3 regions of the Lysinibacillus sp. NPDC094403 genome follow, and region 2 is predicted to be linked to each of the others. Evidence: riboswitches for the same ligand, from Rfam matches in the RefSeq annotation. Region 2 holds a riboswitch; each other region holds the start of a gene.

Region 1 (3,291 bases), on a different contig from region 2:
GATAATAGTCATATGCATGGGACAGATGCTGTATCTGCAATGGTAGTATTTATCGATGGAAAACCTGCAAAGAAGGAGTATCGAAAGTACAAAACACGCACTGCTGCCAAGCACGATGATTACGGTGCAATGCAGGAAGTAATCCGTCGTCGATATACGCGAGTTTTAAAGGAAGGTCTGCCTTTGCCAGATTTAGTACTAATTGATGGTGGGAAGGGGCAAATGGAAGTAGCGCGAGAAGTATTAGAGGATGAGCTAGGCCTTGTCATTCCAATAGCTGGATTAGCAAAAGATGACAAGCACAATACGTCACAGCTTCTATTTGGTGATCCGCCTGAAGTAATTACATTGAAGCGCACAAGCGATGGCTTCTATTTACTGCAACGAATTCAGGACGAAGTACACCGCTTTGCTATTACCTTCTTACGACAGCAACACGAAAAGCATGCTATCCAATCTGTCCTCGATAATATAGAGGGTGTTGGTCCAAAGCGAAAACAGCAATTACTTAAGCATTTTGGCTCAGTCAAAAAAATTCGTGAGGCTAGTGAGCAGGCATTACAGGAAGCAGGAATGCCTGCTAATCTAGCTAGTAATATTCACGCCTATTTTCAACAGGAGACATTGTCAAAGGATTAGACATATGCTAAGGTTGTATATAACATTGATCTACAATATAGCAATGTTATATACGATGCCTTAGTTTTTAGTAGTTTCTATTTATACATAAACTAGAAATTTTTTCGCTAAGGTTCAATTAAATACATTCACTATTTAGTGATGATAGAGGTGCAAGATTCAAGAGTAGTGCATTAGAGGACGGACAAGTCCAGTGAAAATGTATGAAAGGGGAGCTTGCCGAAGTAGAGCATCGTTGTTTCCGATGCTTAGCTGGTTTTACATTTAAGAGATGTAGGACTGTCGATTCTAAACGTTTCGGAGAGCTATCACACATGCACAAGTTACTTTTATTGTACATGTTATAAGCAGCTTTCACGTTATGTGAGAGTTGCTTTTTTAGTTCTCTAGAGACAACATTTTCTCAAAGCAATTCTTACTATTATGGAATGATGCCAAAAGATTTTCCGTATAACCCCCGAGAGTAAAAGCTATTAATGCAAAAGTGGATCCATATTAAAATCTGTTCTTGATTAAAAAATTTAGAGCGGAGAACGGTAAGTGCTCACGCCGCTTTGCTTTTGTCTCATGCATGTCCCTGAAAATTGTTATTTTGGTGAAGAACCGCAAAAGTATAGCTACTTTATAATCAACGAAAAGTACGAAGGAGAATGATGAAGATGGCGAGAATTGTGATGAAATTTGGTGGTGCCACATTAGTATCAACAGAGCACATTCAAAATGTTGCTAAAAAGGCGATTGCAGAAAAGCAAAGAGGTTTTGATGTTGTCGTTGTCACTACAGCTATGAGGGATATGGCAAAAGAATTAGCAAAAATGGCTCGTGATCTATCAGACAATGCATCTAAGCGTGAACTAGACGCACTATTTTCAACAAGCTCACAACTATCAAGTGCGTTAGTGGCAATTGCTTTGCAGGAAGAAGGATATGATGCAGTGTCATTAACAGGCTGGCAGGCAGGTATTCAGACTGATGCTATACATGGCAATGCACGTATTGATGAGATTGATGTAAGTCGAATTGACGAGCATTTTACTCAGGGGAAAATTGTAATCGTTGCTGGGGAACAGGGTATCGATAATTTACGGAATATTACGACGCTTGGTAAAGGTGGGGCGGAAACGGCGACTATAGCTATTGCTGCAGCATTGAAGGCGGAGCGCGTAGATATTTACACGAATGTGGATGGAGTCTATACAGCTGATCCAAGTTACGTTGCTGGGGCACAAAAACTAAAAGAAATTTCCTATGATGAGATGCTAGAGTTATCAAACTTAGGATCACAAATTTTACACCCGAGAGCTGTTGAGTTAGCAAAGAAGTTTCAAATCCCGGTTATAATTCGGTCGAGCGAAATAGATACAGTAGGTACTTTATTGAAGGAGGAAGTTGAAATGGAGAAAAATTTAATTGTACGTGGTGTTGCCTATGAGTCAGACGTTATTCGTTTAACGGTTGGCTATGATGCTTATTCTAATGCTTCGTTAGCAGATATGTTCACAATACTTGCAGAGAATCGCATAAACGTCGATATAATCGTACAAGCAATAATTGATGGTTTAAAGCCAACTGTATCATTTACCATTTTGAAAGAGGAGTTCGCCGAAGCATTACGTGTTCTAGAAGATAGCAAATTATCACTAGGGTTTAGTTTTGCTGATTTTGAAATCGGCTTAGCAAAAGTCTCTATAATTGGCTCAGGTATGGCATCTAATCCAGGGGTGGCTGCTCGTATGTTTGATCGTCTACGTCGTGAAGGTATCCCTGTGAAAATGGTAAGTACTTCTGAAATAAAAGTGTCTGTCGTTGTTCCTCAAAACGAAATGATTCGTGCAGCAAATGCATTACATGATGAGTTTAATTTAGAACAAACACTTTACATATAAAATTGAATAAGATGTGTCAGTAATTGGCACATCTTTTTTTGTTTACAACAATTTAATACTTTATCCAATTTTATTATTATATAATAAAATGTGACATGTTTTACCAAGGGAAAGGTGGGTTTGTATGGTCTTATTCGGTTTATTTCAAAAGCCAATGGATGAAACCGTTGAGAAACACAACGATTTAGAAATACAAATTTTAAAAAAGCGAATTCTGGAATTGGAACTAGAGCAGGAAAGCATTGATGTGAAAAATGCGATTTTAGACTTTGTACTAGCGCACATGGAGTTAATTAATTTTCAAACGGCTTTAAAGGTTAAAAATGTCTCAACGAGTGTAGGGGATATTTCTTCGATGAGTGAAGAAATGTCGTCAAATACAGAAGAGATGCTTGCGGTTGAGCAAAATGTAAATGCAAACATTCAAGAAATAAAACAGCATTCATTACTACTTGTAGAGGAAATGGAATCATCCATTACAAAAGGGGAGATAGTTCAGGAGTTGTTGATCAAAGGAGCTCGATCAACAGAGCAGTTGAATGATGAAGTAATTAAAATGGATGATATTAGTAAAAGTGTAACCGGGCTTGCCGATCAAACACAACTACTAGCCTTAAATGCCTCCATTGAAGCCGCACGTGCTGGTGAGCATGGGAAGGGCTTTAATGTTGTCGCGATGGAGGTAGGGAAGCTAGCCAATAGCTCGAAAGGTTCATTGCAAGAAATGACGAAAATTCGATCAGTAATTGATAAGAAATTACATAAC
Region 2 (3,291 bases):
CTAGTTTATTAAGTAAGAACGGTATTTTTGGGATTTACTTTTATGTAGGTGCTCTACTCTGGATAATGAGTATTTTTTGGGGGATATCCGGAATTAAATCAAAACAACCAGGTATTTCTAAATTTTTAGGATTACTCATCATTTTGCTTATTCTTATACTCTACGGATCGCTGATTGCTATTATGGGGATACGAGGTTTTGGAGCTTAAAGCTTGGAACGTTCACCTATAGTGTTTTGATGATACGTCTGGGTTACAAATTCATCAATATTTTTTAACTTAAAAAAATTGTCCTGCGAGCATTTTCTATGGCTCACAGGACAGTTTAATTTTTTTATTGTTCTACTTTTAAATCACATTGCTCTAATGGAAGCATTTTTGTTTTATGCTTGATTTTATAGCCAAACCATAACAGTAAGAACAGTGGAATACCGATATATGAGACAAGAACTCCGTACCAATCTACTTTATCACCCATAAAGGCACTGTAGTTTTGTCCAATAACAACAATCATACAAACCGTAAAGGCGAATAGCGGACCGAATGGAAATAGCTTTGCTCTATACGGTAACAATTTCGGATCTAAGCCCTGTGCCTCGAACGCTCGACGGAAACGGTAATGACTAAATGCAATTCCTAGCCAGGCAATGAAGCCAGACATCCCAGAGGCATTTAGAAGCCACATATAGACCACACCATCACCAAAGAATGAAGCTAAAAATGCTAGGCAGCCTACAGCTAAAGTTGCCAATAATGCGTAAATCGGAATACCTCGACGGCTTAGTTTTGTGAAAAATTTCGGTGCATGTCCATCTACCGCTAATTGCCAAAGCATACGTGACGATGCGTAAAGCCCTGAATTCCCTGCTGACAGCATTGCCGTTAGAATGATAGCATTCATCAATGATGCAGCGAAGGCAATTCCTAAACGATCGAACACCAGTGTAAATGGCGAAACAGCGATATCTTCAGATAGCAAACGTGCGTCTGTAAATGGAATCAGCATCCCAATTGCACCAATCGCTAAAATATAGAATAAAAGAATTCTCCAGAAAACAGACTTAACAGCTTTCGGAATATTTTTACCAGGGTCATCCGTTTCACCTGCTGTTATTCCAAGTAGCTCCGTCCCTTGGAACGAGAATCCTGCAGCTAAGAAAATACCAAATGTAGCAAGGAAGCCACCGTGGAATGGTCCATCACTAATAAAGAAATTCGTAAAGCCTACAGGAGCTTGACCTCCTAAAATACCGAAAATCATTAAGAAACTGATGATAATAAAAACGATTACAGTTACAACCTTTATCATTGCAAACCAATATTCACTTTCACCATAGCTTTTTACCGATAATAGATTAAACGTTAAAACTACAGCGATAAATATAACAGTCCAAAGTGCAGATGAGCTATCTGGGAACCAATATTTCATAATTAATGAGACAGCTGAAATTTCCGCTGCAATTGTAATTGCCCAGTTGTACCAGTAGTTCCAACCAAGTGCAAAGCCTAGAGCTGGGTCTACAAATTTTGTAGCATACGTACTAAATGAACCCGATGATGGCATATAGGCTGCCATTTCGCCTAAACTCGTCATTAAAAAATACACCATGATACCGATTAATGCATAGGCGAGTAATGCACCGCCTGGGCCTGCTTGTGCAATGGCACCACCACTAGCTAAGAACAATCCTGTACCGATTGTACCGCCTAATGAAATCATTGTAATATGGCGGCTTTTTAATTCTTTTTTCAGCTTTGGCGCTTTATGGCCGAGCTGATTGACTTTTATCTCACTCACAATATAGCTTCCTTCCTTTTTTAAGAGGCAAAAAAATGCCATCACATGAACGTTGCTGTGATGGCTAAGTAAATCCTCTGTTCTTTCAAAATGATAGCGCAACACGTTGTCCAAACGTGACAGTTCTGTTCCTTTCGGAGACAGCCCCAGCATGAGGTTTTCAAGTCCCCTCACACTTCGGCAGTATTTCCTTTCAACTAATATCTCTAATGCTTGTCATTTCCATTAGTATACTCTTAAATACCGCGACCTCTACCTCAATACAAACATGAGGCATATAAATATTAAATTTATGATGGGTTCTATTTTAACATATGACCTATGACATTTCAATAACACGATTAATATTCCGTATTTTATGAATTTTCAACTATTTTTAACGTTGTGATAAAGTGGTATAGTGGTTCAATCATAATTGTTCTAACAGGGGGGATTTATTTGACTACTCATGAACATACCGATACTTATCCTAGCAGGAAAATTAACTGGAAAGGTACAACCTTATTACTAGTTATCGGCGTAATTTGCATTGCCTCGACACTACGTATGCCGCTAACAGTTGTTGGCCCTATTATTTCCTTTATCCGTGAAGATCTCGGCATATCCAATATACTAGCTGGCTTTCTAACAACAATCCCATTACTAGCATTTGCAATCATTTCACCATTCGCACCAAATGTTGCACGTAAATTTGGGCTAGAATTAACATTATTTTTATCAACTATTCTTTTAGCGTTAGGGATTGTACTACGTTCCCTTGGCACAACTAGTTTGCTCGTATTTGGTACTGCGCTAATTGGTATAGCCATTTCATTCGGTAACGTACTAATTCCCGGATTAATTAAATTGAAGTTTCCCTATCACGTAGGTTTGCTTATGGCATTTTTCACAATGTCGATGAATTTGACAGCTGGACTCGGTGCTGGCATTAGTTATCCTGTTGCCAATTCATCACTTGGTTGGCAAGGTGCACTGGCAATCGCACTTGTTCTTGTAGTGTTAACCATCTTAATTTGGATTCCACAGTTGAAATTTAATAAGCCTGAACCGACTGTTAAGACTACGAAAGAACGTACACCATTATGGAAATCACCTGTTACTTGGGCAGTGACAGGGGCTATGGGATTACAGTCATTATTATTTTATACAACTGCCGCTTGGATTCCTGAAATATATATGGCACAAGGATTAGCTGCAGATCGTGCAGGCTGGATGTTTTCCATCATGCAATTTTCACAAGTCCCAATGGCTTTAGCTGTGCCTATTATCGCTAGTAAAATGACATCTCAACGACCTCTCGTATTAATGTTTACGGCATTTTACTTAATTGGATTTATCGGAGTAGTTATGGAATGGACAAGCCTCGCTATACAGTGGATGGTGCTACTAGGCTTAGCCGGAGGAGCTTCATTCTCATTAGCAATGATGTTCTTTACATTACGTACCCGTACAGCTTTTGAGGCAGCTGATTTATCAGGGTTTGCACAATCACTA
Region 3 (3,291 bases), on a different contig from region 2:
AGTAAACGCTGAAATCATTTCTGAAGAAGCGGGAGTTTTAACGCAAATTTTAGCTGAAGAAGGCGATACTGTACTTGTAGGTCAAGTTATCGCAGTTGTAGAAGCTGGCGAAGGTGCAGCACCTGCTCCAGCGGCACCAGTTGAAGCAGCAGCTCCAGCTCCAGCAGCGCCACAAGCAGCACCTGCTCCTGTAGCAGCAGCTCCAGTTGTAGAAGAAACTTCTGGTGAGCGTGTAATCGCATCTCCAGCAGCTCGTAGACTTGCTCGTGAAAAAGGTATTGACCTTGCTGCTGTATCTCCAGTAGATCCACAAGGCCGTGTACGTGTACAAGACGTTGCAGCTCATGGTACAGCTCCAGTAGCAGCACCACAAGCAGCTCCAGCAGCACCTAAAGCAGTTGCAGCTGTAGATGAATCACGTGTGACTGTTGAAAAAATGAGCCGTCGTCGCCAAACAATTGCAAAACGCTTACTTGAAGTAAAACAATCTACAGCAATGTTAACAACATTCAACGAAGTAGATATGACAAACGTTATGGCTTTACGTTCTCGTAAAAAAGACCAATTCTTCGAGTCAACTGGCTCAAAACTTGGTTTCATGTCATTCTTCACTAAAGCTGTAGTTGCAGCACTTAAAAAATATCCATATGTTAACGCACAAATCGCTGGTGATGAAATTCACTTAAACAACTTCTTTGATATCGGTGTAGCTGTATCAACTGAAGAAGGTTTAGTAGTACCAGTTGTACGTGACGCTGACCGCAAAAACTTTGCTGAAATTGAAGATTCAATCGCAGACCTAGCGAAAAAAGCACGCGACAAAAAATTAGGTTTAGCTGATCTTCAAGGTGGCTCATTCACAATTACAAATGGTGGGGTATTCGGTTCATTAATGTCTACACCTATCATGAATGGTACACAAGCTGGTATCCTTGGTATGCATACTATCAAAAAACGTCCAGTTGAAGTGAATGGTGAAGTAGAAATTCGCCCAATGATGTACTTAGCACTTTCTTATGACCACCGTATTATCGATGGTAAAGATTCTGTAGGTTTCCTTAAAACTGTTAAAGAACTACTTGAAAACCCAGAAGATTTATTATTAAATTCTTAATTCCTGAGTTTGGTAAAACCCTGCGAACATTGTTTCGCAGGGTTTTTTCTTTTTATATGGAGCATTTATTAAATGCGAGGGAATAAAGAGCTATAGGGACGGAAAGAAAAGCCAGAGTGACGGATGAAGCAATCGAAGCAACGAGAAAAAGAGCTAAAGCGACGGATGAAGTATTCAAACCGACGGATATGTTGTCCCAATGTATGCGAAAGCTTCACAGAAAGAAACGTATAGTGCAAAGGGTATTATCTTTACTGTTCCACAATTTCTTTTGAATTACTAAAGAGTAAGTTATATATTAATTATTTGCGTAATTTCTAGAAAACTAACTCATCATCTCATTTGTTATAAGCGTAACCATGTATATGAGTTGTTTGGAGTACGTATAATGAAGTATGGGCGACTTTACGGACTCTCTTGGCACTAATTATTTTCACCTTTGCAAAAGTGTATATAAGGCTTTAAAAAGGATAAAAAACTCTAATATTGTAATTAATCAGAAAAGTAATAATATTATCTTGACTATTAAGTTAGTTTTATAGTAGTATCTATATATCAATTAAATAAACAAACCTCACTTTTATCCTATTGTGAGGTAGAGGCGCGGTATTTATTAGTTCATTGTTGAGTATAAGCAAGCGAAGACGCAATGGAGAAGGAAATATCGCCGAAGTATAAAAGGAGCTCGTACTTTTATGCTGGGTCTGCAGTGAATAAGTGCAGGACTGTCCTAGTAAATTATTTTCCAGGTTTACTAGGTTGTGCTATCTCGGAATGATGGAATTATAGTGAGGATTTGGGCAACTGTTAAAAAAAGTAAGACCTAAGTTCAGTACTTAGGTCTTTTTTGGTACAGTTGTCTTATTTTTTTACAGAAAAGGGGAATGTTTCATGAAAAGAAAATTGTTGGTATTGATGTTGACCGTAATGACAGCAATTATGTTAGCAGCTTGTGGTGCTGGAGGCAAAAAGGATACGACATCGTCTAATGGAGGTGCAAGTTCTGATACGAAAGAAAAAGGTGTGTTCCGTATCGGCATGGAGGCAGGTTATGCTCCGTTTAACTGGACGCAGCAAGATGATGCAAATGGTGCAGTAAAAATTGCAGATAATGCAGAATATGCTGGTGGCTATGATGTGCAAATGGCGAAAAAAATCGCTGAAGGCTTAGGAAAAGAATTAGTTATCGTAAAATTGGAGTGGGATGGTTTAGTACCTGCACTACAATCCAATAAAATTGATGCAATCATTGCAGGTATGTCACCTACTGCAGAGCGTAAAAAAACAATTGATTTCACTGAAAACTACTATACGTCTGATTTTGTGATGGTCATTAAAGAAGGCAGTAAATATGAAAATGCAAAATCTATCCAAGATTTCTCTGGTGCTAAAATTACATCACAATTAAATACATCTAACTATGAAGTTATCGATCAGATTAAAGATGTAAAAAAACAAACTGCAATGGATAACTTCCCAGCAATGCGTGTAGCGTTAGAAGCTGGAAAAATTGACGGCTATGTTGCAGAACGTCCAGAAGGTATTTCCGCTGCTGCTGCAAACGATAAGTTTACTTATGTTAAGTTTGAACAAGGCTTTGATACTGATATTTCAAATACATCGATTGCAGTTGGTTTACGTAAAGGTGATGCAGATCTTGAAAAAATTAATGAAATTTTAAAAGGTATTTCTGAAGAGGATCGCCAAAAAGTTATGGAAGAAGCAATTCATCAACAACCAGCAGCACAATAACTTGAATGCACGGGCTAACAGCTAGCCCGTGTAATAAATAACAATCTCTCTAAATATTAATAATGTCTTAGCTAAAAGTTTCATAAGATAAAAGAAACAGAAAACGGTAGAGGGCTAAGACGACTGTAACAAACAAGCAACACGACGTTGTTAGGAGGAACATCATGAGTCTGGATTGGATTATTTCTATTGTTGAGAACAACTGGCAAATGTTTTTAAGAGGTGCGTATTTTACATTACTTATTTCAATTAGTAGTACAATTATTGGTGCACTTATCGGATTTTTTATCGGAATTATGCATACCATCAAGGTTCGTAAAAAGGGTGTAAAATTCTATAGCTTAAAGCTCATTAATTTTTTACTAACATGCTATGTTGAATTCTTCCGTGGTACACCAATGATTGTACAAGCAATGGTTGTATTT

Evidence for each region. A riboswitch is a leader RNA that binds a small molecule or an ion and turns the genes downstream of it on or off. The one in region 2 is predicted to bind lysine.
Region 1: linked by a shared signal. The riboswitch ahead of ACQKMV_RS10835 (aspartate kinase) and the one ahead of ACQKMV_RS18915 (amino acid permease) in region 2 are both predicted to bind lysine.
Region 3: linked by a shared signal. The riboswitch ahead of ACQKMV_RS06670 (transporter substrate-binding domain-containing protein) and the one ahead of ACQKMV_RS18915 (amino acid permease) in region 2 are both predicted to bind lysine.

The regions. Positions count from the first base shown of each region.
Region 1 covers NZ_JBNNTL010000005.1:183,191-186,481, reverse strand. The annotation lists gene uvrC (excinuclease ABC subunit UvrC) at 1-639, shown strand, start outside; lysine riboswitch at 777-955, shown strand; gene ACQKMV_RS10835 (aspartate kinase) at 1,299-2,525, shown strand; gene ACQKMV_RS10830 (methyl-accepting chemotaxis protein) at 2,650-3,291, shown strand, end outside.
Region 2 covers NZ_JBNNTL010000016.1:3,224-6,514, reverse strand. The annotation lists gene ACQKMV_RS18915 (amino acid permease) at 334-1,797, opposite strand; lysine riboswitch at 1,884-2,060, opposite strand; gene ACQKMV_RS18910 (CynX/NimT family MFS transporter) at 2,236-3,291, shown strand, end outside.
Region 3 covers NZ_JBNNTL010000002.1:488,459-491,749, reverse strand. The annotation lists gene odhB (2-oxoglutarate dehydrogenase complex dihydrolipoyllysine-residue succinyltransferase) at 1-1,114, shown strand, start outside; lysine riboswitch at 1,703-1,889, shown strand; gene ACQKMV_RS06670 (transporter substrate-binding domain-containing protein) at 2,006-2,866, shown strand; gene ACQKMV_RS06665 (amino acid ABC transporter permease) at 3,031-3,291, shown strand, end outside.